2 regions of the Nonomuraea sp. NPDC059007 genome follow, and region 2 is predicted to be linked to the other one. Evidence: predicted binding sites of a transcription regulator. Region 2 holds the regulator's gene; the other holds the start of a gene.
The links. The regulator HspR, encoded in region 2, represses chaperone genes until heat shock. The targets are predictions, from matches to a motif close to ANTTGAGTCNNNNNGACTCAANT.

Region 1 (14,576 bases), on a different contig from region 2:
CCCAGCACGTTGATGTCGGCGTCGAACTTGCGGACGACCTCCGAGATCACCGGCTCGTCGGCGTGGCCGGTGAAGGTGAGGGTGATGTCGCCCGGTGACGGCGCCGGCAGGGGGAAGATCTCGCGGGTCAGGCGCGAGCCCGGGGTGCGGATGAGGCCGGCGATGGTGCCGGATTCCTCGATGCGCCCGCCGGACATGATGGCCACCGAGTCGCAGACCGCCTTGACGACGTTCATCTCGTGGGTGATCAGCAGGATGGTGAGGCCGAGTTCGGTGTTGAGGCGCTTCAGGAGCGCCAGGATCGAGTCGGTCGTGGCGGGGTCCAGGGCGGAGGTGGCCTCGTCGGACAGCAGTACCGCCGGGTTGCCGGCCAAAGCCCTGGCGATGCCGACCCGCTGCTTCTGACCGCCGGACAGCTGCCTCGGGCGGTCGGCGCCGCGGCCGCCGAGCCCGACGAGGTCGAGGAGCTCGGCCACGCGGCGTTCGCGTTCGGCCCGGGGCACGCCCATGACCTCCAGCGGGAAGGCCACGTTGCCGGCGACGGTCCGCGACGACAGCAGGGCGAAGTGCTGGTGGATCATGCCGATGCGCTGGCGGGCCTGGTTGAGCTCGCGGTCGCCGAGCCGGGTCAGGTCCTGGCCGTCGACGGTGACGGTGCCGGCGTCGGGGCGTTCGAGGAGGTTGACGCAGCGCAGCAGCGTGCTCTTGCCGGCGCCGCTCTGGCCGAGCACGCCGAAGATCTCGCCCTTGCGCACGTGCAGGTCGACGCCGTCGAGCGCGGCGGTGTCCCCGTACTGCTTGCGCAGGCCAGAAGCCTGGATCACGAAATTTCCCCATCACGGATGGCGACCACGCGCTGGCGGGCCGCTGAGACGAACTCAAGCTGGAACAGGCTGGTGAGGGGGAAGTGCTAGCGCGTGCCGGGGTGGAAGGGCAGGTGGCTGAGCCTGCGCAGCACGTAGCTGGGTGGTGCGATCATGAGGAAGTACCTTCGGCGAGAACGGGCGGGGCGGGTTCGCTCAGCGGGCCGGACAGGCCATCGCCCGCATTCGGCGCATGCCACGACACATGACGTCGCCCATGGCGCTCATGTCTTTCGCGTATGCCTCGTTCACGCTGGTGCCAACGACCTCTTTACCGTGCCCTATTCCCCCGGCCCGCTGTGAGCTGCCTCACGGGCCCGGAACGCCAAGCTGCCCCGCCGTACCAGATCCAGCTGGTACGGCGGGGCAGGCGCGGGAGGCGTCAGGCGGCCGCGGAGGCGGCGACCTTGGCCGGGGCGAGGGCGATGTCCAGGACCTCGCGCACGTCGCCGACCGCGTGGATGGTCAGCTCGTCGCGGATCTCCTGGGGCAGATCGTCCAGGTCGGGCTCGTTGCGGGCCGGGATGAGCACCGTGGTGATGCCCGCCCGGTGCGCCGCGAGCAGCTTCTGCTTGACGCCGCCGATCGGCAGGACCCGCCCGGTGAGCGAGATCTCGCCGGTCATCGCGACGTCGTTGCGGACGAGGCGGCCGGACAGCAGCGAGGCCAGGGCGGTGGTGAGCGTGACGCCCGCCGACGGGCCGTCCTTGGGGACGGCGCCGGCCGGGAAGTGCACGTGCACCGACCGGTCCTTCAGCGCGGTGACCGGCAGCTCCAGCTCCGCGCCGTGGCTGCGGAGGTAGGACAGGGCGATCCTGGCCGACTCCTTCATCACGTCGCCGAGCTGGCCGGTGAGCGTGAGCCCGGTGTCGCCGGTCTCGGGGTCGGCCAGCGACGCCTCGACGTAAAGGACGTCGCCGCCCGCTCCGGTGACCGCCAGGCCGGTGGCCACGCCGGGCACCGAGGTGCGCTGCTTGGACTCCGGCAGCGATGACTCGGGCACGAACCGCGGACGGCCGAGGTAGTCGACGAGCGCCTCGGCGCTGACCGTGACGGGGACCTCGTCCTTCGCCGCGATCTTGCGGATCACCCTGCCGACCGCGCGCTCCAGGGAGCGCACGCCCGCCTCGCGGGTGTACTCGGTGGCCAGGCGGCGCAGCGCGCCGTCCTCGAAGGAGATCTCCGCGGGCTCGAAACCGGCCTGCTTGAGCTGCTTGGGCAGCAGGTGGTCGCGGGCGATGGCGAGCTTCTCGTCCTCGGTGTAGCCGTCGAGGGTGACGACCTCCATCCGGTCGAGCAGCGGCCCGGGGATGGCCTCCAGGACGTTGGCCGTGGCCAGGAAGAGCACGTCCGACAGGTCGAGCTCGACCTCGAGGTAGTGGTCACGGAAGGTGTGGTTCTGGGCCGGGTCGAGCACTTCGAGCAGCGCCGCGGTCGGGTCGCCCCGGTAGTCGGCGCCGACCTTGTCGACCTCGTCGAGCAGGACGACGGGGTTCATCGAGCCCGCCTCCCTGATCGCGCGGACGATGCGGCCGGGCAGCGCGCCCACGTAGGTGCGCCGGTGGCCGCGGATCTCGGCCTCGTCGCGCACGCCGCCGAGGGCGACGCGGACGAACTTGCGGCCCATCGAGCGCGCGACTGACTCGCCGAGCGAGGTCTTGCCGACTCCGGGAGGACCGGCGAGGGCGAGGACTGCGCCGCTGCGGCGGCCGCCCACCACGCCGAGGCCCTTGTCCTGGCGCCGCTTGCGCACGGCCAGGTGCTCGATGATGCGGTCCTTGACGTCGTCGAGGCCGGTGTGGTCGGAGTCCAGCACCTCACGGGCGCCGTTGATGTCGTAGGTGTCGTCGGTCCTGGTGTTCCAGGGGATGTCGAGGACGGTGTCGAGCCAGGTGCGGATCCAGCCGGTCTCGGGCGACTGGTCGGAGGTCCGCTCCAGCTTGTCGACCTCCTTGAGCGCGGCCTCGCGTACCTTCTCGGGCAGGTCGGCGGCCTCGACGCGGACGCGGTAGTCCTCTTCCTCGCTCTCGGCCGAGTCGCCCTTGAGCTCCCTGAGCTCCTTCTGGACGGCCGAGAGCTGCTGGCGGAGCAGGAACTCGCGCTGCTGCTTCTCCATGCCCTCCTGGACGTCCTTGCGGATCGTCTCGGCGACGTCGAGCTCGGCGAGGTGCTCGCGTGACCAGTCGACCAGCTTCGCCAGCCGGTCGGCGGGGTCGGGCGCCTCCAGCAACTCGACCTTCTGCGCGGTGGTCAGCCACGGCGTGTAGCCGGAGCTGTCGGCCAGCACGGAGGGGTCGTCGATCTGGTTGACCTGGTCGACCACCTGCCAGGCGCCGCGCTTCTGCAGAATGGTCGTGGCCAGCGCCTTGTACTCGCGGGCCAGCTCATGCGCCTGCTCGCCGGCCTCCACGCGGTCGACGCTGTCGGCCTCGACCCACAGGGCCGCGCCGGGCCCGGTGGTGCCGGTGCCCACGCGCACGCGGTTCACGCCGCGTACGACCGCCGCGGGCTCACCGCCCGGCAGTCTTCCGACCTGCTCCACCACGGCCTGCACACCGATCGCGCCATATCTGCCGTCGATCCGGGGAACGAGAAGCACCCGTGGCTTGTTGCCACCGGATGCCTGGGCCGCGTCTATCGCAGCACGCACCTCGGAGTCGGACAGGTCGAGCGGCACCACCATTCCGGGCAGGACGACCTCGTCGTCCAGCGGCAGCACCGGGAGGATCAGCTTCTCACTCATGCGAACTCCAAAGGGTTGAGTTATACCGACTCAATTCATCAGAGCCCTCGAATGTTCCCAAGCTTGCCGATGTTCGCTCACGGCGATCGTAATCATGTAAGTAGCCCCTGAGAGTGACGCCGGCTACCCGGTGCCGGACATAAGGTCATTCAGGTGATCTCCGCCCTGGTGCGGCCGCTGAAGTTCGCACTGTTCACGGGCAAAGCCGAGCCGCCTCCTCTCGCGACCCGCCGCACGCGCGTCTCCGCGCCGCGCTGGCTGGCCCCCTTCACCACCCTCGACTGGGTACGGCTGGCCGAGCTGACCCTCGCGATCCTCCTCTACGCCACGGCCAGCTCCGACCTGTGGCAGCGGCTCTACGACAAGCAGATGACGTCGCCACCGGCTCTGCCGTTCCAGCTCGCCCTCGTGTCCCTGTCCCTGCCCGTGGCCCTGCGCGACCGCTGGCCGCTGGGCGCGTGGCGGACCGCGCTGGTGACGCTGCCGGCGTACGTGTACATCGACCGGATGATCGACGGGTTCCCCGACCAGGGCATGACGTACTCGTGGCCGCTGGTCCTGATGTACCTGCTGGTCCTCTACACCGTGGCCTCGCGCAACTCCGAGGCCGTGTCCATCGCCGTGTGGGCCGTCTCGATGCTCTATCTGCTCGTGTTCAACTCCAACGTGGTGCCGGTCGGCGCGGCCGTCCTCGCGGTGCCGCTGGTGCTCGGCTACAACGTGCGGGCCCGGCGCAGGGCCTCGGCCAAGCTGGTCGAGGAGTCGCAGCTCAAGGTGGTGGCCGAGGGGGCGCAGGCCGTACTGGAGGAAAGGGCGCGCATCGCGCGCGAGCTGCACGACGTGGTCGCGCACCACATGTCGGTGATCGCCATCCAGGCCGAGGCGGTGCCGCTCAAGGCGGCCGGGGACGCCAAGCAGTTGGAGGAGGGGCTGGCGGTGATCCGCTCGCTGTCGCTGGACGCGATCGCCCAGCTCCGGCAGGTGCTCGGCGTGCTGCGCGACGCCGACGGGCGCAAGGAGACCACGCCGCAGCCGGACCTGGAGGGGATCGACGCGCTCGTGGCCAACGCGCGGGCGGCCGGGCTGGCCGTGCTGTTCAGAAGATCGCCACAGGTGGAGGAGGTGCCGCAGGCCGTGGGGCTGTCGGCGTACAGGATCGTGCAGGAGTCGCTGAGCAACGTCATGCGGCACGCGCCGGGGGCGACCGTCTCCCTGGAGGTCGCGCGAGAGGGAGACGAACTGGTCGTACGGGTCGCCAACGGCCCCGGAGCCAGGCCCGCCGAATCCTCGGCCGGGGCCGGGCACGGGCTGGTGGGCATGCGGGAACGGGCGGTGCTGCTCGGCGGCACGCTGGAGGCGGGGCCGATCGCCGACGGCTTCGAGGTCGTCGCCCGGCTGCCCCTGGAGGCGGCGTGATCAGGGTCATGATCGCCGACGACCAGGGCATGGTACGCACCGGCTTCACCGTCTTCCTCGGCGCCCAGAGCGACATCGAGGTGGTGGGCGAGGCGGCCGACGGCGCGCAGGCGGTCGAGCGGGCGGCGGAGCTGCGGCCGGACGTGATCCTGATGGACGTGCGCATGCCGGTGATGGACGGCCTCGAAGCAACCCGAATCATCGCCCAACGCGAGGATATTTCGGCAAAAATCCTGATCCTGACCACCTTTGACCTGGACGACTACGTCTACGAGGCCCTGCGGTCCGGCGCCAGCGGCTTCCTGCTGAAGGACGCCTCGGCCGTCCAGCTCGCCGAGGCCGTCCGCGTGGTCGCCGGCGGGGACGCCCTCCTCGCCCCCGCCGTGACCCGGCGCCTGATCCGCGAGTTCGCCCGCCTCGGCGGCCCGCGCGCCCCGTCCACCCGCCGCCTGGGCCAGCTGACCGAGCGCGAGACCGAGGTCCTCGTCCTGGTCTCGCGCGGCCTGTCCAACCAGGAGGTCGCCGGCAAGCTGGTCCTGTCGGAGCAGACGGTCAAGACGCACGTGGGCCGCGTGCTGACCAAGCTCGGCCTGCGCGACCGCGCCCAGGCCATCGTCTACGCCTACGAGACCGGCCTCGTCCGCCCGGGAGACTGACGCCGGCTTCCCGGGACGTCAGCTCGCGACCGAGACCGTGACCGTCTGCCCGTCGCGGACCGGCAGGATCGCGACGGTGTACCGGACGCCGTCGATCGTCTTCTGGATGCCCGGCACGCGGTGCCCGGCGACCGTCAGCTTGCGGTGCCCGGCCGGAAAGCGGGCCTCCCAGAACGTGAGCCCGCCGGTGCGGTTGGTGAAGGTGGTCGAGGTCTGGCCGTCGTGGCGGACGTCCACGGTGCCGCCGCCGACCGGGACGGCGTCCACGCGCAGCCAGGGGATGTCGCCGGGCAGGCGCGACTGGGTGGCCACCGTACGCCTCGGGGCGTCGGGCTGGACGCCCATCAGGCCCTCCACGGTCTGGCTGACCAGGGTGAACGGAACCTCCGGGTAGTCCCCGTTGAGGCCCTGGCGGTTGCTGACGTGGCGGGTGTCGCGCTGGTCGTAGACGTGCTGCATCCACTTCCAGGCGGTGTCGTTGCGGTTGTGGCGGAAGAAGGTGTCGGGCAGGTAGGTGATCGCCTCGATGTTGGCCGGCCGGTCGGGGCCCGAGGCCTGCGTGTCGACGAAGTCGAGGTAGGCGTCGTTGCGCGGGCCCGCGTCGATGATGCCCTTCATCGGCATGAACCAGCTGTTCTCCTTGCCGAAGCCGGTCAGCGGGGCGCCGTCGATCGTGTAGGCGCGCACGAACTCATCCGAGCCGGGCTTCACGCTCCAGGTCTGGTTGAAGTAGCGCTTGAGGTCGCGGGCGCGGGCCCCGGTCTCCATCGACAGGCGTACCTCACGCTTGTCCAGGGCCATGTCGGCCAGCGCGCGGTAGGCCTGGTACTGGGCGCCGATGCCGTCGCCCGCCTCGGCCAGCGGCTCGCGGCTGACCTCGTTGTAGCTGGCCACGCCCTGGAAGATGCCCCTGCCGGTGCCCTCGGCGACGCCGTTCGGCTTGGCGCCGTCGTGCTGCTGGATGAAACCGGTGGTGGCGTTGCGGTAGTAGTCCCAGAAGACCGGGTCGTCGAGGTAGGCACGGTCGCCGGTCCAGCGGAAGGCCTGGTTGGCCTTCTCGACCAGCTCGAACGTGGCCGGCACCTCGCGCACGAAGTTCGTCGGCGACTTGTAGTCGATGGTGTGCCAGGTCTTGGCGTCGAAGTTGATCGCCCACACCGGATAGAACTTGTGCTCAGGCGTGGCGCTGGCGGCGAACGAGCGCAGCATGTTCTTGTTCTCGGCGTCGAAGCCGAGGATGTGCGCGCCGGCGAGCTGGTGGGCGAAGTCACGCGAGTAGTACGCGGTGCGGTGGGCGTAACCACCCCAATAGGTCGGGGTGTACGGGGCTTCGCCCGGGTCGACCGGGTTGGTGGCCCCGATGTTGATCGGCCCGACGACGCCGTCCTGGTGGACCCACCCGGCGGCCTTGGCCTTGGCCCAGTCGAACATCGCGACGACCTTGGGGGTGCCCGAGCTGACCCGCGGGTCGGCGGGGGCGGCAGGGGAGATCATGAGGTCGTCGGCGTTGACCCAGCCGGACCCGGAGCCGAACGCGATCTCCAGGGTGTCGCCGGCGTTCAGGCTCAGGCGCGACAGGGTGTAGCGGCTGTAGATGCCGCGGGCGGGCAGCGTGACGCTCGCCGCCTCGGCGCCGTTGACCTTGGCGGAGAACGTGCCGCCCGCGCCGCCGGTGGCGATCCAGGCGGAGATCGAGTAGCGGCCGGCGGCCGGCACCGTGATCGACTGGCTGACGCTCTTGCCGGGGCCGGAGTCGAGGTAGATGAGCCTCGTGCCGCCGTGGGGGTTGTTGGTGGCGACGCCGGAGCCGGCGGTGAACGTCCAGCCCTCGGGGCCCTTCTCGAAGCCGGGGTTGACGATGACGAGCGGTGCGGCTGCGGAAGCGGCCTCGGCGGGGGTGACGAGAGCGGCGGCGAGGAGGGCGGAGGTTAACACGACGCGTTTCATGGGGTCTCCCGATGATCGGATGAATCGTGCGGAACTGCGGAAGGAAGGGACCGGGACGAAAGAGGTCAGGCGCGGGGCGGAGCCGTGGAGCCGCGCACGACCAGTTCGGGGTTGAACAACAGCTCGCCCGTGGGCACCTCGCGGCCGCTCACCAGCGCGACCACTCCCCGGGCGACCTCCTTGGCCAGCCGGTCGACCGGCTGGCGTACGGTGGTCAGCGGCGGGTCGGCGAACTCCATGATCATGGAGCCGTCGTGCCCGACCACGGACAGGTCGGCGGGCACCGACAGGCCCTCGCGGCGGGCCCCGCGGATCACGCCGAGCGCCATGAAGTCGCTGGCCGCGACGATCGCGGTCACACCCTGCTTGAGCAGGCTCAGCGCGGCGGACTGGCCGCCCTCGATGGTGTAGTGCTGCCGGACGATCCACCGCTCGGTCTCGGTGGCGCCGCGCCTGGCCAGCGCCGCGCGGAAGCCCTTGACCCGCCGGTCGGCGGGCTGGTTGCCGACCGGGCCCGAGGCGATGCCGATCGCGCGGTGCCCCAGCGCCCACAGGTGGTCGACGGCCAGCTCGGCCGACTGGAAGTCGTCGGTGGAGTAGACGGGCGCGTCGTGGCCCTCGAATCCGCCGTTGACGCCGACGAACGGGATGCGGCGCGCCGCCAGCACGTTGAAGGTCTCGGGGTCGGCGCCCTCGACGGTGTTGCTGGCCGACAGGAACACCACCGCCGCGACGCCGTGGTCGGCCAGCGACGTGACGAACTCGCGCTCCTGTATGCCGCCGGGCAGCGCCGGGCAGAGCACGCCCTTGAGCCCGTGGGGCGCCAGCGCCGCCTCGATCAGCTCGCTGGCCTCGGAGAAGAACGGGTTCGACAGCCACGGCGTGATCACCGCGACGATCTGGCCGCGGGTGGAGCGTTCGTAGCCGAGCTCGTTCATGGCGCGCTCGACGGCCTCGCGGGTCTTGGCGGCGACCCCGGAGCGCCGGTTGATGACCCGGCTGACCGTGGCCTCGCTCACGCCCGCGCGGGCGGCCAGCTCGGTGATGCCGATCTTCACGGGGTCCCCTCCAGAGTCGCCAGCCCGGAGGGCGGCACGGACAGCACGCTCAGGCCGGGCTCCAGCCGCCGCCGCGCCCGCTCGATGATACGGCCGGCGGCGTCGTGGACCACGGTGGCGAACACCCCTCCAGGCCCGGCCACGTCGAGGACGAGGCGCGGCGAAGCCGTACCGTTGACCAAGGTGATCTTACGGTGCCCGGCGGTGTCCAGGACCGCTACCCGCTCGGCCGTGACGGTGATGACGCAGGCGTCGCCGCGCGCGGCCCGCACGACGGGGTAGAGCTCGTCCGGACGGCCCGGCTCGACCTCGCCGTCGAGCAGCAGCGGACGCAACCGCCGCCACTGCGCGAGCCAGAAGCGCAGCATCTCGCGCTGCTCTCCGCCGAGCCCTGCCAGCCGCGCGGAGATCTGCGGTACGGCGTGCAGCGCCCCGATCAGCTGCCTGGCGGCGCTCGCGGGCGGCGCGGCCGGGTCCCACATGAGCATGTCGGAGTGAACGGCCCCGCGCACGGCCAGCAGCCCGACGTCGATCGTGCGCACCCGGTTGGCCACGGCGTCGGCGGGGCAGTCGTCGGCCCGCAGCATGTTCCCGAAGCCCGCCATGCCCGGCCCCACATACGGCTGCCGCAGCTCGATCAGCGCCTCGGGCCCCAGCGCCGCCCGTACCTCGGTCAGCAGGAGGCGCATGGCCTCGCCCACGTCGGCGACGTCGCCGTGGGTGGGCTTGCCGGCGTAGACCATGGCGTCGTCCAGGAAGTCGATCTTCAGCCCGTCGAGGCCGTAGTCGTGGACCAGGCGGGCGCACGTGTCCACGACGTGCCGCCGGACCTCGGGGCGGCGGGGGTCGAGCACGCGGGCGCCGGGCGGGCCGCCGGAGGCGGGGGCGTACCGGGCGAGCGCGTCGAAGCAGTCCGCCTCGGCCCCGAGCAGGAGCGGCGCGACCCAGAGCAGATACTTGAGGCCGAGCGCCCGGACCCGGGCGACATGACCCGCCAGGTCCGGAAATTTCGTGACATCGGGTTGCCAGTCGCCCACACCCGGATAGCCGCGCCCGTTCCCCTTCTCCTGCCAGCCGTCGTCCACGATGACCACACCGCAGCCCAGCTCCGCCGCCAGCCGGGCCTCCTCCTCCACGGCCGCCGCCTCGACGGCCTGGCTGAAGCCGTACCAGGTGGAGTAGACCGGCTCCCGGGCCGCGGCGGGCACCGGCGCGAGCCCCCGTCCCAGCTCGGCCCGCAGCAGCCGCATCGCCACCGCGACACTCGCCGACCGGGGCGCGAGGTAGAGCCGGTAGGTCCCGGCGGGCGCCCGCAGATGCACCACGAAAGCCTTGTTCTCCTCCGACACCCCGAACCGCATGGAACACTCGGGCACCGGATCGGCGGCGGCGAAGGCCAGCATCGTCCGGCCGGAGCTGTCATAGAGGCAGCCGGCCGCGGCCCCCTTGACCAGCGAGATCTCGGCCCGCCCCGCCCAGTCGGCGACGATCGTCCGGCTCCAGCGGCAGTCGGGGTGCCAGAACCCCACCGCGTCCCCGAGCGCCACCGACAACCGGATCTCCATCTCCTCCCCGGAGTGGATCTCCAGCACCGCGGCGCCGCCGGGCAGCCGCTTCGGCTCCCTGCGCGCGGAGGGGGGCAGCACCGCCAGCCGTACGTCATCGAGCAGGTGGGCGGTGGGCACGGGCATCAGCCCCGCCGTCGTGACGCTCACTCTTTCACAGCTCCAGCGAGAAGTCCGGACACGAAGTGTCGTTGCAGCAACAGGAACAGCACGGCCATCGGGAGGGCGGCGACGGCCGTTCCGGCGAGGATCTGGCCGTAGTCGGTCTCCGTGGCGCCCTGCAGGGAGGCGATGGCCAGCGGGATGGTGTAGGCGTCCTTGGTACGGAGCGCGATGAGGGGCCAGACGAAGTCGTTCCACTGGTAGAGGAACAGGTAGATGCCCAGGGCGGCCAGGGCCGGGCGCATCGGCGGCAGGACGATGCGGATGAACAACCGCAGTTCGCCGCAGCCGTCGGCGCGGCCGGCCGCCAGGAGCTCGTCCGGGAGCGCGGACATGCTCTGGCGCATCAGGAAGATCCCGAACGGCAGCGCCAGGTTCGGCAGGACGATGGCCTGGTAGGTGTTGAGCCAGTCGAGTGCCAGCATCATCTTGAACAACGGCACCAGCGTCACCTGGCTCGGGATCACCAGGCCGAGCATGAGCAGGCCGAACAGGAGTTCCCTGCCTTTGAAGGAGTACTTGGCGAAGCCGTACCCGGCCAGGGTGCAGACAGCGCCGGACAGGATCGTGTAGATCAGCGAGATCAGCAGGGAGTTGAGCACGGTCCTGCTGAAGCCGATGCCCTCTTCGAGGTTGGCGAGGTTGTCCAGGAGGTGGCCGCCGGGCAGCAGCGGGGGCGGGCTGCCGAAGATGTCGCCGGTGCTGTGGGTGCTCGCGATCGCCAGCCAGTAGAACGGCACCAGGACGACGGTGACGGTGATGAGCAGCGTCGAGGTCAGCATCACCTTTCTCATGATTTTTCACCCAGGAACTTGAACTGCACGATGCCGAGGATCGCGATGATGACCGCCAGCGCGTAGGCGATGGCCGAGGCGTAGCCGAAGTCGAAGTAGCGGAAGCCGTTCATGTAGAGGTACATGCCGAGCGTCAGGGTGGCGTTGTCGGGTCCGCCGCCGGTCAGCACGTACGGCTCGTCGAACAGCTGCAGCGTGCCGATCGTCGACATGACCACCGTGAGCAGCAGCACCGGCCGCAGTCCCGGCAGCGTCACGTGCCAGAACCGGCGCCAGGCGCCCGCGCCGTCGACCGAGGCCGCGTCGTAGTGGTCCTTGGGCAGCGCCTGCAGCCTGGCCAGGTAGATGACCGCGTTGTAGCCGGTGTAGTGCCAGGTCAGCGCGAGGCCGACGGCGATGCGCGCCCACAGGGTGTCGGTGAGCCAGGGGATCTCCGGGACGCCGAACAGCCCGAGGAACCAGTTGACCAGCCCGCCCTGCGGGTTGAGCAGGACCCCGAACAGGATGCCGTACGCCACCAGCCCGGTCACCATCGGCAGGAAGAAGCCCAGCCGGAAGAACGCCTTCATCTTCAGCAGCGGCGAGTTGAACGCCACCGCCAGCGCGATCGCGATCCCCAGCATCAGCGGCACCTGCACGACCATGATGAGCGCGGTGTTGCGCAGCGCCGTCCAGAACAGCGGGTCGCCGGCCAGGCGCTCGTAGTTCGCGGTGCCGGCGAACGTCTGCAGCGCCCCGTCGGTCCTGAACAGGCTGAGCACGAACGACCAGGCGATCGGGTACAGCTTGAAGATCGCGAACAGCCCGACGGCGGGCAGCACGAACAGGTACGGCGCCAGCCGCATCGGCGACCTGAGGGCGCTCACCGTCACCGCAGCACCTTGCGGCCGGTCTGGCCGGCGAGCAGGTCGGCCGCCTCCTTGAGCACCGCTGCCGGGTCGGCGCCCTTGAGCAGCACCTTCGTCTGCGCGTCGGTGACGGCCTTGAGCGCGCGCGGGTAGTCGGCGGAGTAGTTGGTGACGTAGGAGGGCTGCTTGAGCGAGTCGAGGAAGATCTCGCCCTTCTTCTGACCGCCGAAGAACGGCGACGCCTCGTGGAAGGCCGGGTCCTCGTAGGCGGACATGAGCGCCGGCGCGATGCCCTTGCCCTTGTAGATCGCGACCTGGTTCTCCGGGCGGGTCAGCACGAACTCGGCGAAGGCGAACGCCGCCTCGCGGTGCTTGCTGGTGCCGGTGACGGCCAGGTGGGTGGAGTTGACGACAGCCGAGGTCTTGCCGCCCTGGGTGACGGCGGGCGGGAGCCGTACCTTCCACTTGCCCTTCTCGGCCGGGACGGTCTCCTCGATGATGCCGCCGAACCAGGTGGGCATCGGCTGGACGGCCACGCCGCCCTTCTTGATCGAGCCGATCATCGCCTCCCAGCCGCCGCCGTAGTCGGCGACCAGGCCGGCGTCGTTGAGCTTCTTGATGATGGTCAGCGCGGTGACCCCGGCGGGCGAGTCGAGGGTGATGTTGCCCTGCATGTCGAAGTAGAAGGCGTCCTGGAGCTGCATGAGCGCCTGGAACAGGTTGGCGGAGTCGGCCTGGGTGGCGGCCTTGTCGATGCCGAGGAGCTGGACGCCGGTCTTCTCCTTGAGCTTGATCCCGGCCTCGATCATCTCGTCCCAGGTCTGGACGGCCTCGACGTCGACGCCGGCCTTCTCGAAGAGGTCGGCGCGGTAGTAGAAGCCGGCGGAGTTGGCCTCCCAGGGCAGGGCGTAGACCTTGCCGGAGCGGCTGACGGTCTCCCACATGCCCTGGGCGAAGCTGCCTTTGTGCTTGTCGGCGCCGAGGGGGACGAGGTCGGCGAGGCCGTCCGGAAATTTCTCGATATAGGCGGGCAGGTAGTCGACGCCGATGTGCAGCACGTCGCCCAGCCCCTGCCCTCCGGCGGCGAGCCCGGTCGTGATCTTGTCCCAGATGGCCGGGTTGCCGATGTCCTGGACGTCGACCTTGACGCCGGGGAACTGCTTGGTGAAGGCCGGGACCAGCTCCTTCATCATCGCCGCCGGCCCCTGCCAGCTCCACACGGTGATCTCGCCGGTCGCGGCGGTGCCGGTGGGGCCAGCCTTGACCGGTTGGGCGCCACCTCCGCCGCAGGCGCTGAGCAGGGTGCCTCCGGCGGCCAGGGCGCTGAGCTGGAGGAAACGGCGACGGTACATGGGCGGTCTCTCCTGTGGGGGGGGGTTCGCGAGGATTGCCCGGGACGTTACCGGGGCATTTCCGCGCTTGCAATCCTTCGATGAAAACTTTCGTGATTCTGTGACAGCTGCGCAGCAAGTCCGAGGTGGCGTACAGTCGCACCGTGGATCCGGTCCAGCTCTTCCACGACGTGGCGGACAGCGTGCCCGCCTACCGCGCCTTCCTCGCCGCGCACGGCGCCGACCCCCGCGCCACGCCGTTCCACGACCTCCCGCTGACCACCAAGGACACCTACACGCGCCGCTACCCTCTGCCCGACCTGTGCAGGGGCGGCGTGATCGGCGACATGATCGCCGTCTCCTCCGGCTCGACCGGCGAACCGTCCTTCTGGCCCCGCTCCGCCGCCGACGAGCGGGTCATCGCCGACCGCTTCGAGGAGGTGTTCGACGCCTTCGAGACCCGCTCCCGCCGTACGCTCGCCGTCGTCTGCTTCGCCCTCGGCACCTGGGTGGGCGGCCTGTTCACGCTCAACTGCGTGCGCCACCTGGCCGAGCGCGGCCACCGCGTCACCGCGATCGCGCCCGGCAGCGACAAACGCGAGATCCTGCGGGTGATCCCGCCGCTGGCGCCGCATTTCGACCAGGTCGTCCTGCTCGGCTACCCGCCGTTCCTGAAGGACGTGATCGACGCCGGGTCCGGCTGGGCCGCGTACAACCTGAAGCTGGTCACGGCGGGCGAGGTCTTCAGCGAGGAGTGGCGCACGCTGGTGTGCGAGCGCGCCGGCATCGCCGACCCCGTCACATCCACCGCCAGCCTGTACGGCACCGCCGACGCGGGCGTCCTCGGCAACGAGACCCCGCTCTCCATCGAACTGCGCCGCTTCCTGTCAGGCCGTCCCGACCTGGCCAGGAGGCTGTTCGGGGAGTCCCGGCTGCCCACGCTGGTCCAGTACGACCCGGGCGTGCGCTACTTCGAGGAGCACGCGGGCACGCTGGTGTTCACCGGCGACAACGGCATCCCGCTGATCCGCTACCACATCGCCGACGAAGGCGGCCTCATCCCGTACCCGGACATGCTCACCTTCGCCCGGTCCCACGGCCTCACCCCGTCGGCCCCCGGCCCCGAGCACCCGTTCGCGTACGTGTTCGGCCGCAGCCACTTCACCGTGTCGTACTACGGCGCCAACATCTAC
Region 2 (14,576 bases):
TCCGCGCCTTCACCCCAGGGCGACCAGGGCTTCGTCTCCTGGTCGGACGGCGGCGCCGCGGCCCACAACATCACCGCCCCGGCGAGCGCGGCCACCTACACCGCGACCTACCAGACCGTGACCGGCCAGCCGGGTCTGGTGGCGGCGTACTCGATGAACGAAGGCACCGGCACGGCCGTCGGCGACGCCTCACCTTCGGGCAACGACGGGACCACGACCGCGACCACCTGGGCCCAGACCGGCAAGTACGGCAAGGCCCTGTCGTTCAACGGCAGCTCCAGTTGGGTCACCGTCGCCGACTCCCCGAGCCTGCGCCTGACCGGCGGCATGACGTTGGAAGCATGGATCCGCCCGGCCACCACGACCGGCTGGCGCACCATCGCCATGAAGCAGTTCGGCAGCGACCTCGCCTACTCCCTGGATCTCAACGACCGCGCCCACAGCACCATCCACACCACCTCGGAACGCGGCCTCTACGGCACCGCCTCCCTGCCCCTCAACACCTGGACCCACGTCGCCGCCACCTACGACGGCGCCAACCTCAAGCTCTACGTCAACGGCACAGAAACCAGCTCAGTGGCCGCATCCGGAAACATCAGGACCGACAACGGCGTGCTGCGCATCGGCGGCAACGCCGTCTGGGGCGAATACTTCAACGGCCTCATCGACGAGGTCCGCATCTACAACAGGGCCCTGACGCCCGCCCAGCTCACCGCCGACATGAACACCCCGATCGGCACCCCGCAACCGCCCGACACCGAAGCGCCGAGCGCCCCCGGCGCCCCGGCGGCCACCGGCGGCGCCGGCTTCGCCTCCCTGTCCTGGACCGCGTCCACCGACAACGTGGGCGTCGAGGGCTACACGATCCACCGCTCGGCGACGCCGAACTTCACCCCGTCAGGGGCGAACCAGGTCGGCTCCACGCCGTCCACGTCGTTCACCGACTCGGGCCTGGCCGCGGGCACGTACTACTACCGCGTGCGCGCCTTCGACGCCGTCCCCAACACCAGCGCCTCGTCCGGCGAGGTGAGCGCGGCCGTGACCGCGCCGCCGACCGGCCAGGGCCTGGTGGCGGCCTACGCCATGAACGAGGGCACCGGCGTCACCGTCGCCGACTCCTCCGGCAGCGGCAACAACGGCGCCTCCACCGCCACGTCCTGGACCACGACCGGCAAGTACGGCAACGCCCTGTCGTTCAACGGCACCGGTAGCTGGGTCACCGTCGCCGACTCCCCCAGCCTGCGCCTGACCGGCGCCATGACGTTGGAAGCATGGATCCGGCCGACCACCACCACGGGCTGGCGCACGATCGTCATGAAGCAGTTCGGGAACGACCTCGCGTACACCCTGGATCTCAACGACCGTGCCCACAGCACCATCCACACCACCTCGGAACGCGGCCTCTACGGCACCGCCTCCCTGCCCCTCAACACCTGGACCCACGTCGCCGCCACCTACGACGGCGCCAACCTGAAGCTGTTCGTCAACGGAGCGGAGGTGAGCTCCGTCACCGCGACCGGAAACATCAGGACCGACAACGGCGTGCTGCGCATCGGCGGCAACGCCGTCTGGGGCGAATACTTCAACGGCCTCATCGACGAGGTCCGCGTCTACAACAGGGCCCTGACGCCCGCCCAGCTCACCACCGACATGAACACCCCCATCACCTGACGGCCCGCCTGCCGGCCGTCAGCCGCTCGGCCTGCCTGCGCCCCACCTCAGCGGTGCGGCGCAGGTAGTCGACGATCACTTCCAGCTCGCTCTCGGAGTAGCCGGTGAGCGCCTGGCCGAAGTCCGTGCCGGGCTCGGTCCAGGCCGCGCCGATCCGTTCCCTCGCCGCGGGGGCCGGCGCGACGAGCGTGCGCCTGCGGTCCTTCTCGTCGGCCTGCCGTACGACCAGGCCGGCCTTCTCCAGGCGGTCGACCAGGCGGGTGGCCGAACCATGCGTCAGCCCCGTGAGCGCCGCGATCCTGCCCGTGGTCACCGGACCGGGCTCCAGGTCGAGCAGTCCCATGCACTGCAGGTCCGTGGGGTGAATGCCGAGGCTGTCGGCCAGCGCCTGGTTGAACAGCACGTACGCCGCGTAGTGCCGCTGGCTCTCGGCGACGAGGACGTCGAACAACTCCGCGCGGTTTGACACCGTGCGCCTCCACTCGGCTAAATTACGTGCGTGACGCAATGTTTGCGTGACGCACTTATTCTATCGTCCTGAAGGGACAACCCCAGCATGACCACCCTTGTCACCGGAAGCCGCGGCGCCGTCGCCCGCGCCCTCATCCCGATGCTGCGTGAACGCGGCCTGCCGGTCCGCGCCGCCTCCAGGGCACCGGACGACGACCGGACCGTGCGCTGCGACCTCACCGATCCGGGCACCTTCCCCGCCGCGCTGGACGGCGTGAGCTCCGTCTTCCTCTACGCCGAGCCGTCCTGCGCCGACGCCTTCGCCGCAGAGGCCGCCAAGGCGGGGGTGCGGCACATCGTGCTGCTCTCCTCCTCCTCGGTGCTCACCGACGACCCGTCCGGCAACCCCTTGGCCGTCTCCCACCTCGACGCCGAGAACGCGCTGCTGCGCTCCCCGATCCCGGCCACGCTGCTGCGCCCGGGAGCGTTCGCCGGCAACGCGACGGCATGGTCGTGGGCCATCAAGTCCGGCGAACCGGTCAGCCTGCCCTACCCCGGCGCGCACAGCGACGCCATCCACGAGGACGACGTCGCCGCCTGTGCCGCCGCGGTGCTGGCCGATCCCGGGCTGGGCGGCCGGGCGTACACGCTGACCGGGCCGCAGTCGATCACCTTCGCCGAGCGGCTCGAGATCCTCGGACGCGCGCTCGGCCGGGAGATCGGCGTCAAGCCCGTCACCCGCGAGGAGTGGAAGGCCGAGGTGGCCCAGTACGTGCGCGGCGCCTATGCCGACGCGCTGCTCGACTGGTGGGAGTCGTGCGACGGCGTGCCCGCGTCCCTGACCACGGCGGTCGAGGACCTGACCGGCCGCCCCGCCCGCACCTTCGAGTCCTGGGCCCGCGCCCACGCCGCCGACTTCGGGCGCTGACGGCTCAGCCCTTGCGCGGGCAGCCCTTCGGCATCCGCGGAAGGAGATCCGTCCAGCCGCTCACGACGGTCGCGTGGTACGAGACGATCCGGCCGCCCTTGACGGCGTAGGCGACTCTGGCCTGCGGGGCGCCGTTCTGGAGGTTGATGAACAGACGGTGGCGGACGGGCACGTCGTTGATGGTCCCGCCCTCCTCGCCCAGGTCCACGACCAGGCCCTCGCGGCCGAGAGGATCGCGTGCGACGCCGTGCACGCGGGTGCCGGGCTGCCCGGCCAGCACGCGCAGCACCCCCGCCCGCACCTGGGGACTGATCGGCATGTCCAACATGTTGCCGAGCACGGGGGCGAACTCCGCGAAGGACTTGCGGAAGCCCCGGTCGTTCCAGATCCGGTTGTACTCCCGGAACTTCCGCTCCAGAGCCTCGGGCTCGGCCGGCAGCGCCGCGAGGTCGGCCATGGTGAAGTCCGCGACGGACCTGTCGCCGTACCTGCCGCCCCAGTAGGCGCTGAAGCCCGACGTGCACTTTCCGCCGGCCGTCTCCCACAGCATGACCCGATCACCGGCCGAGCGCGGCACCCAGTTCTCGGCCCGCACCTTGCTGTCGGTCATCCGGGACGTGCGCCAGTACCGTCGTGGCGGCTCGTGCAGCTTCTCGATGCGCGCGGCGAGGTCGAGCATGGCCTGGTTCGGCCCCGGCTTCGGGGATTTGTACGGGGTCGACAGCGGCTTCTGGGAGGGCGCCGGGGTCAGCACCGGGGCGGGCGCCGGCGCGAGGTTCGCGGCCAGCGCGACGACCACCGACACGACCGCCGCCGTCGCCAGCGCGGCCCACGCCCAGCTCCTCCGCGCCCACTTCCCCCGCGCCCAGCTCATCCACGCCCAGTTCCCCCGTGTCCAGCTCCGTCGCGTCAGGCTCCGTCGCGAGGCGAGCCGGCCCGCCCTCGGCCGGGTTCGTACGGCCGCCACCTTCGCGCGTCCTCTCGCCACGACCTCGTCCGACGGCGGCCGGGCGTCGGGCAGGGCACGTGCGAGCAGCTCCAGCTCATCCATCGACTCCACCGAACTCCTCCTTGAGCGCCTCGCGCAGTTGCTTGCGCGCCCGGTTGAGCCGGGACGCGACGGTTCCGTAGGGGATGTCCAGAGCCGCGGCCACCTCGGCGTGACTCAGACCACCCAGCGCGACCAGCAGCACCACGTCGCGGTCGCGCGGCTTCAGCCCGGCCAGCGCCCCCGCGAGCGGGCCGGTGAGGCGCGCGGCGTCGATCCGGTCGAGGACGGCGTCCTCCCGGTCGTCCCAGTCGCGCTCGGCCGCGCGGGCCAGCGCCTTCCACCTCCTGCTCTCGGTACGGCGATGCCGGGCGACCAGGTTGGTGGCGATGCCGTACAGCCAGGGCCTGATCTGACCCGCGGCCGGGTCGTAGCCGCCGCGCAGCGCGGCCACGAAGACGTCCGCGGCCAGATCGTCGGCGATGTCGTCGGTCAGGCGGCGGGCGATGTAGCGGTGGATCTCACCGAAATATCGGTCGAAGAGATCAGGTGGAACCCCCAGCGGATCTGCCCCGTTACGCGTGTTGTGCACGATCACACCCGTTCTTGCCCGATGCCGCGGAATGCTTTCACGCTCATCGGGGTTGAGTCGGGTAGGCTCAACTCGTTTGACAAAGGTCATTCGGCTTCGTAAGTTGAGCCCATCGGACTCAACTTTGACTACAAGGACGTACTCATGGCACGTGCGGTAGGTATCGACCTGGGGACGACCAACTCTGTCGTCTCGATCCTCGAGGGCGGTGAGCCCACCGTCATCGCCAACGCGCAGGGCTCGCGGACCACGCCGTCCGTGGTCGCCTTTGCGAAGAACGGCGAAGTCCTGGTCGGCGAGGTCGCCAAGCGACAGGCCGTCACCAACGTGGACCGGACCATCCGCTCCGTCAAGCGGGAGATGGGCACCAACTGGTCCCAGGAGATCGACGGCAAGAAGTTCTCCCCCCAGCAGATCAGCGCGTTCGTGCTGCAGAAGCTCAAGCAGGACGCCGAGGCGTACCTGGGCGAGAAGATCACCGACGCGGTGGTCACCGTCCCGGCGTACTTCAACGACGCCCAGCGTCAGGCGACCAAGGAGGCCGGCACCGTCGCGGGCCTCAACGTCCTGCGCATCATCAACGAGCCGACCGCGGCCGCTCTGGCCTACGGGCTCGACAAGGACCAGGACCAGACCATCCTCGTCTTCGACCTCGGCGGCGGCACGTTCGACGTGTCCCTGCTCGACGTCGGCCAGGAGGACGGCCACGGCTTCGTCGAGGTGAAGGCCACCTCCGGTGACAACCACCTCGGTGGCGACGACTGGGACCAGCGCGTCGTCGACGAGCTCGTCAAGCGCTTCCAGAACGCCCACGGCGTCGACCTGGCCAAGGACAAGATGGCTCTCCAGCGTCTCCGCGAGGCCGCGGAGAAGGCGAAGATCGAGCTGTCCAGCCAGTCCGAGACGAACATCAACCTGCCCTACATCACCGCTTCCTCCGAGGGGCCCCTGCACCTCGACGAGAAGCTCACCCGCAGCGAGTTCCAGCGGCTCACCGCCGACCTGCTCGAGCGGACCAAGGGCCCGTTCCACCAGGTCATCAAGGACGCCGGCATCAAGGTCGCCGACATCGCCCACGTGGTGCTCGTCGGCGGTTCGACCCGCATGCCCGCCGTCTCCGAGCTCGTCAAGGAGCTGACCGGCGGCAAGGAGCCCAACAAGGGCGTGAACCCGGACGAGGTCGTCGCCATCGGCGCCGCCCTGCAGGCCGGCGTGCTCAAGGGTGAGGTCAAGGACGTCCTGCTGCTCGACGTGACCCCGCTGTCGCTGGGCATCGAGACCAAGGGCGGCATCTTCACCAAGATCATCGAGCGCAACACCACGATCCCGACCAAGCGCTCCGAGGTCTTCACCACGGCCGAGGACAACCAGCCGTCGGTGCAGATCCAGGTGTACCAGGGCGAGCGTGAGATCGCTTCCTACAACAAGAAGCTGGCCACCTTCGACCTGACCGGCATCGCCCCGGCGCCGCGCGGCATCCCGCAGATCGAGGTCACCTTCGACATCGACGCCAACGGCATCGTCAACGTCTCCGCCAAGGACCTCGGCACCGGCAAGGAGCAGACGATGACGATCACCGGCGGCTCCGCGCTGCCGAAGGACGACATCGAGCGCATGATGCGCGAGGCCGAGTCCTACGCCGAAGAGGACAAGCAGCGCCGCGAGGAGGCCGAGGTCCGCAACAACGCGGACGGTCTGGCCTACCAGACGGAGAAGTTCCTGCGCGAGAACGACGACAAGGTCCCCGGCGAGATCAAGACCGAGGTCAACGACGCGCTCACCGAGCTGAAGAAGGCTCTTGAGGGCACCGACACCGACGTCATCCGCACGAGCGCCGAGAAGCTGGCGACCGTCAGCCAGAAGATGGGCTCGGCGATCTACGCTCAGAACCAGCAGCAGCAGGGCGGCGAGGGCGCTCCGCAGGACGCCACTCCCGGCGCCGAGCAGGACAAGAGCGACGACGACGACGTGGTCGAGGCCGAGATCGTCGACGACGACCAGCCGAAGAAGGACAAGTGATGCCGGGGGCAGACGAGCCGGTGATCCGCGACAACCGCAAGATCGACCCCGAGACGGGCCAGGCGCGCCAGAGCGCCGGGTCCGACTCCCAGGACGCCGCCGGCGCGGGCTCCGCCAACGGCGGCGCCGAGTCGAACACCAGCGGCGCACCCGGCTCCGACACCATCCTGCTGGCGGAGCGCACCGCCGATCTCCAGCGGCTCCAGGCGGAGTACACCAACTACCGCCGCCGGGTCGAGCGCGACCGCGTCGCGGTCCGCGAGCAGGCCATGGCCGGGATTCTCGCCGAGTTCCTGCCGGTCCTCGACGACATCGGCAGGGCCCGCGACCACGGCGAGCTCACCGGCGGCTTCGCGAAGGTGGCCGAGTCGCTCGAAGCGGCCGTCACCAAGCTGGGGCTCAGCTCGTTCGGGCAGAAGGGCGACCCCTTCGACCCGACCATCCACGAGGCGCTGATGCACAGCTACTCGTCGGAAGTGTCCGAACCCACCGCCATCGAGGTGCTGCAGTCCGGGTACCGCCTCGGAGAGCGGGTGCTGCGCCCGGCGCGAGTGGCCGTGGCGGAGCCGGACGACTCACCGGCTGACGACGACAACGACGAAAACTAGGACGAAGGGCCATCGATGAGCACCAAGGACTACCTGGAGAAGGACTACTACGCCGTCCTTGGTGTGCCCAAGACCGCCACCGCAGACGAGATCAAGAAGGCTTACCGGAAGCTGGCCCGGCAGTATCACCCCGACACCAACCAGGGTGACTCCGTCAAAGAGGCCAAGTTCAAGGAGATCTCCGAAGCCAACGACATCCTGTCGGACACCAAGCGCCGCAAGGAGTACGACGAGGCCCGGACGCTGTTCGGGTCCGGCGTCGGCGGCCAGCGTCCCGGCGGTGGCGGTTTCCCGTTCGACTTCGGCGACCTGTTCGGCGGCACCGCCGGTCAGCAGAGCGGCGGCGGCGGTGGCGGCGCGGGCGAGCGGCTCGGCGACCTGTTCGGCGGGCTGTTCAACCGGGGTGGCGCCGGCACCGGCCGTACCAGCAGCACGACCAGGCCGCGGCGCGGGCAGGACATCGAGTCCGAGGTCACGCTGACCTTCACCGAGGCGGTGGAGGGCAGCACGGTCTCGCTCCGGCTGACCAGTTCGGCGGCGTGCAAGTCGTGCACCGGCACCGGCGCCAAGGCCGGCACCACGCCGCGCGTCTGCCCGACCTGTGAGGGCACCGGCGCGGCCAGCCGCAACCTGGGCAACTTCGCCTTCTCCGAGCCCTGCCGCGACTGCAAGGGCCGTGGTCTGATCGTCGACGACCCGTGCCCCGACTGCGACGGCAGCGGGCGGGCCAAGAGCACCCGCACGATCCAGGCGCGCATCCCCGCGGGGGTGGCCGACGGCCAGCGGGTCAAGCTCAAGGCCAAGGGCGCGCCGGGCGAGAACGGCGGGCCGGCGGGCGACCTCTACATCGTCACCCACGTGAAGGCGCACGCCGTCTTCGGCCGGACCGGCGACAACCTGACCATCACGGTGCCCGTGACCTTCACCGAGGCGGCGCTGGGCGCCGAGATCAAGGTGCCGATCCTCAAGGGCCTGCCGGTCACGCTGCGTATCCCCGCGGGTACTCCCAACGGGCGCACCTTCCGCGTCCGGGGCCGCGGCGTCACCCGCAAGGACGGCACCAAGGGCGACCTGCTCGCCAGCGTCGAAGTGCTCGTGCCTGAGGCGCTCGATGAGAAGTCGCGTGACCTGCTGACGGAGTTCAGCACGGCCACCGCGGGCGACGACCCGCGCGCCGAACTCATCCAGCGAGCCAGAAGCGAGTAAGCCGATGGACGCCAACTATTTCGACCTGTCCGACGACACCCCCGTCTACGTCATCTCGGTGGCCGCGCAGCTCTCGGGACTGCACCCGCAGACGCTGAGGCAGTACGACCGGCTCGGACTGGTCAGCCCCGGCCGCACGGCCGGACGCGGCCGCCTCTACTCCACGCGCGACATCATCATGCTCCGCGAGGTCCAGCGCCTGTCCCAGGAAGAGGGCATCAACCTCGCGGGGATCAAGCGCATTCTCGAGCTGGAGAACGAGGCCCTGCGGCTGCGTGAGGAGGTTCACCGGCTCAGGGCCGAGATGCAGATGGTGAGGGCGTTGATCCGCTACGAGCTGCCACCGGGGGCGTAAGAACACATGGACTACAAGCTCACCCAGAAGAGCCAGGAGGCGCTGTCGGGGGCCATGCGGCGAGCCGCCGCGGAAGGCAATCCGGAGATCGCCCCGGCCCACCTGCTGACCACGCTGCTGGCCCAGACGGGCGGCACCGCCGTACCTCTGCTGGAGGCCGTCGGAGCCGACTGGAAGGCGATCCGCGCGAAGTCGGAGGAGCTGCTCGCGGCGCTGCCGAAGGCGCAGGGGGCCACGGTGTCGGCGCCGTCGAGCTCGCGCCAGCTGCTCACCGTGATCAACACGGCCGCGCAGCGCGCCAAGCGGCTCGAAGACGAGTACGTCTCCACCGAGCACCTGCTCGTCGCGCTCGCCGCCGACGGCGGCCAGGCCGCCGACCTGCTCAGGCCGCAGGGCGCCACGCCCGAGGCGCTGCTCGACGCCTTCGAGAAGGTACGCGGCAACGCCCGCGTCACCAGCGAGACTCCGGAAGACACCTACAAGGCGCTGGAGAAGTACGGCGTCGACCTGACCGAGCGGGCCCGCACCGGCAAGCTCGACCCGGTCATCGGCCGCGACTCGGAGATCCGGCGCGTGGTCCAGGTGCTGTCCCGGCGTACCAAGAACAACCCGGTCCTGATCGGCGAGCCCGGCGTGGGCAAAACCGCCGTGGTCGAGGGGCTGGCCCAGCGCATCGTGGCCGGTGACGTGCCCGAGTCGCTGCGCAACAAGCGGCTGATCTCGCTCGACCTGGGCGCGATGGTCGCCGGGGCCAAGTACCGGGGCGAGTTCGAGGAGCGGCTCAAGGCCGTGCTCTCCGAGATCAAGGAGAGCGACGGGCAGGTCGTGACCTTCATCGACGAGCTCCACACGGTCGTCGGCGCCGGGGCCGCCGAGGGCGCCATGGACGCGGGCAACATGCTCAAGCCGATGCTGGCCCGCGGCGAGCTGCGGATGATCGGCGCGACCACGCTCGACGAGTACCGCGAGCGCATCGAGAAGGACCCGGCGCTGGAGCGGCGCTTCCAGCAGGTCTACGTCGGCGAGCCGACCGTCGAGGACACCATCGCGATCCTGCGCGGCCTGAAGGGCCGCTACGAGGCGCACCACCAGGTCGTGATCGCCGACAGCGCGCTGGTCGCCGCCGCCGCGCTGTCCGACCGCTACATCACCAACCGCTTCCTGCCCGACAAGGCCATCGACCTGGTCGACGAGGCCGCCTCCCGGCTCCGCATGGAGATCGACTCGCGGCCCGTCGAGATCGACCAGCTCCAGCGCAACGTCGACCGGATGAAGATGGAGGAGCTCGCGCTCTCCAAGGAGACCGACGAGGCCAGCCAGCAGCGCCTGGAGCGCCTGCGCAAGGAGCTGGCCGACCGCCAGGAGGAGCTCAACGCCCTGGTCGGCCGCTGGGAGCGGGAGAAGGCCGGGCTCAACAAGCTCGGCGACCTGAAGAAGCAGCTCGACGAGGCCCGCAGCACCGCCGAGCGCTTCCAGCGCGACGGCAACTACGCCGAGGCCTCCAAGCTGCTCTACGACGAGGTCCCGCGGCTGGAGAAGGAGCTGGAGATCGCCGGCGCCGCCGCCCAGGAGGCCGAGTCCCAGCCGATGGTCAAGGAGGAGGTCGGCGCCGACGACATCGCCGAGGTCATCTCCTCCTGGACCGGCATCCCCGCCGGACGCCTGCTGGAGGCCGAGACCGCCAAGCTGCTGCGCATGGAGGAGGAGCTCGGCCGCCGCCTCATCGGACAGGCCCAGGCCGTCCAGGCCGTCTCCGACGCCGTACGGCGCAGCCGCGCCGGCATCTCCGACCCCGACCGGCCCACGGGATCGTTCATGTTCCTGGGCCCGACGGGCGTCGGCAAGACCGAACTGGCCAAGGCGCTGGCGGAGTTCCTGTTCGACGACGAACGGGCCATGACCCGGATCGACATGAGCGAGTACTCCGAGAAGCACAGCGTGGCCCGGCTGGTCGGCGCGCCTCCGGGATACGTCGGTTACGAGGAGGGCGGGCAGCTCACCGAGGCGGTACGGCGGCGGCCGTACACCGTGGTGCTGCTCGACGAGGTCGAGAAGGCGCACCCGGAGGTCTTCGACATCCTCCTGCAGGTGCTCGACGACGGCCGGCTGACCGACGGGCAGGGGCGCACGGTCGACTTCCGCAACGCGATCCTCATCCTGACCTCCAACATCGGCTCGCAGTTCCTCGTCGATCCCAAGCTGGAGAACGGCGCCAAGCGCGATGCCGTGATGGGCGCGGTGCGCAACGCGTTCAAGCCGGAGTTCCTCAACCGGCTGGACGACGTGATCCTGTTCGACGCGCTCGGCTCCGAAGAGCTGGGCCGGATCGTCGACCTGCAGATCGACCGGCTCGCCCATCGCCTGGCCGACCGGCGCATCACGCTCGACGTCACCGCGGCGGCCCGCGAGTGGCTCACGCTCACCGGCTACGACCCCATGTACGGGGCCCGGCCGCTGCGGCGGCTGGTGCAGTCGGCGATCGGCGACAAGCTGGCCAGGGAAGTACTGGCCGGGACGGTCACCGACGGCGACACGGTCCGGGTGGACCTGGGCGACGACGAGCTCACCGTGGAGCGCGCCGCCTGAGGTCAAAGCCGATCTCCGGCCGGGGCCGCCGGGTAAGGTCTGGCCCACCCTTCGGGCAAGCACCCGTCCCTGTCCCGGCCGCGTGACTAGCTTCAGCGTTCGTCGGATCACCAAAAACGATCAGGGGGACGTGAAGTGTCATCTCGGAGCATCCGGAGCATCCTTGCGGTGGCCACTCTGACCACGGGAGTGAGCTGGCTGGTCGCGGGCCCCGCGCTGGGGGCGGACTACTGCGCCGACAGGGTCGCCGCCCTGCGGGCGCCCACCACGGTGGCCTCGGTCTGCGAGGAGCTGCTCGACCTGCGGATGAGCGGCAACTACGGCGACAAGATGACCGCGCCCAAGGACAGCGACGTGGCGATGTCCGCCGAGACGCTGGCCAGGAAGGCGGGCCTGCCGGGCCTGTCGAAGGCGTCGGCGGTACTGAGCCTGGCGGACCTGGGCGGCGTTGCCGCGGCCGCCGGCGCGCCGTCGATGCCCACCGGCTCGCCGGGTGTGGCGGGCCTGCGGAGCGTGGCGGACGTGCCCACCGCGCCCGATCTGCCTGGTCTGCCCAACAACCCGGCGATCCCCGGCACGCTGGCGGCGCTGCCGCCGGTGCCGGTCGAGGGCGAGGTGCCCGCGCTGCCCGACGCGTCCGGCCTGGTGGCCGGCGTGGAAGCCCCGATCGCCCTGCCACAGCCGGCTGAGACCGTGGCGGACGAGATCACCGGCAAGCTGCCCGAGACGCCCGGCAAGGCGCTGGAGGCGGTGCCGGTGCCCGAGAGCGAGCCGGTGACCGGGGGGATCGCCGACCTGCTCAACGGTCTCAGGCTGAGCTGACCGCGCGGGCGGCGCGCGCCCGCCGTCCGCGAGCCATGAGAAAGGGCCGCGACCCGCCAGGTCGCGGCCCTTCGCTCGTGCCGGGGTCAGGACAGGCCGAGGCCCTGGGAGACGCCCTGGCCGAGGTCCTTGTGGACGTTGCTCCAGTACTCCACGACGCGCTTCTTCATCTCCGCGGTGACCTCGGGCGCGGAGGCGTGGCCGACGATGTTGCCGACCAGGTGCTCGCGGTCGGTCTCCGACAGCACGTTCTCCCACAGGGCGCGCGGCTGGCCGTAGTCGTCGTCCTCGGCGTGCAGGGTGTAGGCCGAGCGGATGATCTCGCCGGCGACCTGGTAGTCCGATCCGGCGTACGGGGCCGGGTCGGCGGCGGGGCCGTTCACGCTGTTGGGCGCGTAGACGGGGTCCCGCTGGTTGCGGAAGGTCATCGGCCCGTCGAAGTTGTAGCTGTTCACCGGTACGGCCGGCGCGTTGATCGGCAGTTGCTGGTAGTTCGGCCCGATCCGGTACCGGTGGGTGTCGGGGTAGGAGAACAGGCGGCCCTGGAGCATCTTGTCCGGCGAGGTGTCGATGCCCGGCACCAGGTTGGACGGCTCGAACGCGGCCTGCTCGACCTCGGCGAAGTAGTTGTCCGGGTTCCGGTTCAGGGTCATCGTGCCGATCGTGATCTCGGGGTAGTCGCCGTGCGGCCACACCTTGGTCAGGTCGAACGGGTTGAACCGGTAGTCGGCCGCCGCCTCGAACGGCATGACCTGCACGTTCACCGTCCACGACGGGTGATCGCCCGCCTTGATCGCCGTGTGCAGGTCGCGGATGTGGTGGTCGGGGTCGCCGGAGGCCAGCGCGTCGGCCTCGGCGGCGGTGAGGTTCTTGATGCCCTGGTCGGTCTTGAAGTGGTACTTGACCCAGAACTTCTCGCCCGCGGCGTTGTACCAGAGGAACGTGTGCGAGCCGAAGCCGTGCATGTTCCGCCAGGACGCCGGGGTGCCGCGGTCGCTCATGAGGAACGTGACCTGGTGCGCCGACTCCGGCGAGAGCGTCCAGAAGTCCCACTGCATGTTGTTGTCGCGCAGGTGGTTGTCGGCGCGGCGCTTCTGGCTGTGGATGAAGTCCGAGAACTTCTGCGGGTCGCGGATGAAGAAGATCGGCGTGTTGTTGCCGACGAGGTCGTAGTTGCCGTCCTCGGTGTAGAACTTGATCGCGAAGCCGCGGGGGTCACGGGCGGTGTCGGCGGAGCCGAGCTCACCGGCCACGGTCGAGAAGCGCAGGAAGAGCGGCGTCTCCTTGCCCTTCTGGAACAGTTTGGCCTTGGTGAACTGGCTGACGTCCTCGGTGATCCGCAGCACGCCGTGGGCCCCGCCGCCCTTGGCGTGCACCACTCTTTCCGGGACACGTTCGCGGTTGAAGTGCGCCATCTTCTGGATCAGGTAGTGATCCTGAAGCAGCAGGGGGCCGTTCGGTCCGACGGAGAGCGAGTGCTCGTCGCTCGGCGCGGGGATACCGGCGTCGTCGGTGCTGATTGGCCTGGTGGTCATCGCGAGGTCCTCCCGAATCCGGACGTGGACGGGGACCCTGACGGGTCCCCCTCTCCCTCGCAACCTATGCCCTTAACAAGAATGATTCAAGTAAACGAGTCATCCAAGTTTTGGTCTGACGAGGAAAAGAGAGGACAAGCCAGCCAGTACGGCCAGCCCCGCCAGCGCCACCGCGGTGGCCCCCTCGCCCTGCGCCATGAACAACGTCCCCACGGCCGCCACCCCGATCACCTGGCCGAGCTGCATCACCGTGAGCAGCGCCCCGCTGGCGTCGGCGGCGTACTCGTCCGACACCGACTGCGTGGCCAGGTTGGTGACCGCGATCTGCACACCCAGCCCGGCGCCGATCAGCGCGCTCAGCACCGCGTACGGCCAGCCGCCCCCGCTGACCAGCCCGAGCCCGAAGTACGCGGGCGCCGCCACCACGTACCCGAACGGCAGCAGCGTCCGCTGCAACCTGGCAGGCAGCCGCGGCCACAGCAGCCCGACCCCCGCGAACGCCACCGCGCACGGCACCAGCATCAGCCCCGACTGCAACGGCGTCAGGCGAAGCTCGCCCTGGAGGTGCAGCGCCGAGGTGAACAGGAAGGCGCCCCACGTGGCCGGCCCGAACAACAGCACGCCGAGCCCCGGCCGCATGCCCGGCGCCCGCAGGACGGAGGCGTCCACCAGGGGCCGCCCCCCGCGGCCCGACACCCACCGCTCCACGCGGACGAAGACATAGAAGACCACGACGCTGAGCCCGATCGAGATCCAGCCCCACACCGGCCAGCCCAGATCGCGGCCGAGCACCAGCGGCACCACGAACAACAGGAC

Region 1: the regulator HspR is predicted to act here: its motif matches at 3,620-3,642, upstream of lon (endopeptidase La).

Annotation. Positions count from the first base shown of each region.
Region 1 is NZ_JBHYJD010000077.1:12,523-27,098, forward strand. Features, by position in the region: gene ACFWY5_RS54495 (methionine ABC transporter ATP-binding protein) at 1-824, opposite strand, end outside; gene lon (endopeptidase La) at 1,246-3,606, opposite strand; gene ACFWY5_RS54505 (sensor histidine kinase) at 3,760-5,022, shown strand; gene ACFWY5_RS54510 (response regulator) at 5,019-5,678, shown strand; gene ACFWY5_RS54515 (hypothetical protein) at 5,697-7,625, opposite strand; gene ACFWY5_RS54520 (LacI family DNA-binding transcriptional regulator) at 7,691-8,683, opposite strand; gene ACFWY5_RS54525 (glycoside hydrolase family 36 protein) at 8,680-10,398, opposite strand; gene ACFWY5_RS54530 (carbohydrate ABC transporter permease) at 10,395-11,204, opposite strand; gene ACFWY5_RS54535 (carbohydrate ABC transporter permease) at 11,201-12,076, opposite strand; gene ACFWY5_RS54540 (ABC transporter substrate-binding protein) at 12,073-13,404, opposite strand; gene ACFWY5_RS54545 (phenylacetate--CoA ligase family protein) at 13,548-14,576, shown strand, end outside.
Region 2 is NZ_JBHYJD010000038.1:21,917-36,492, reverse strand. Features, by position in the region: gene ACFWY5_RS42235 (LamG-like jellyroll fold domain-containing protein) at 1-1,671, shown strand, start outside; gene ACFWY5_RS42230 (MarR family winged helix-turn-helix transcriptional regulator) at 1,664-2,140, opposite strand; gene ACFWY5_RS42225 (SDR family oxidoreductase) at 2,228-3,049, shown strand; gene ACFWY5_RS42220 (hypothetical protein) at 3,054-4,109, opposite strand; gene ACFWY5_RS42215 (RNA polymerase sigma factor) at 4,093-4,629, opposite strand; gene dnaK (molecular chaperone DnaK) at 4,774-6,648, shown strand; gene grpE (nucleotide exchange factor GrpE) at 6,648-7,256, shown strand; gene dnaJ (molecular chaperone DnaJ) at 7,272-8,462, shown strand; gene ACFWY5_RS42195 (heat shock protein transcriptional repressor HspR) at 8,467-8,817, shown strand; gene clpB (ATP-dependent chaperone ClpB) at 8,824-11,403, shown strand; gene ACFWY5_RS42185 (hypothetical protein) at 11,572-12,225, shown strand; gene ACFWY5_RS42180 (catalase) at 12,312-13,760, opposite strand; gene ACFWY5_RS42175 (MFS transporter) at 13,860-14,576, opposite strand, start outside.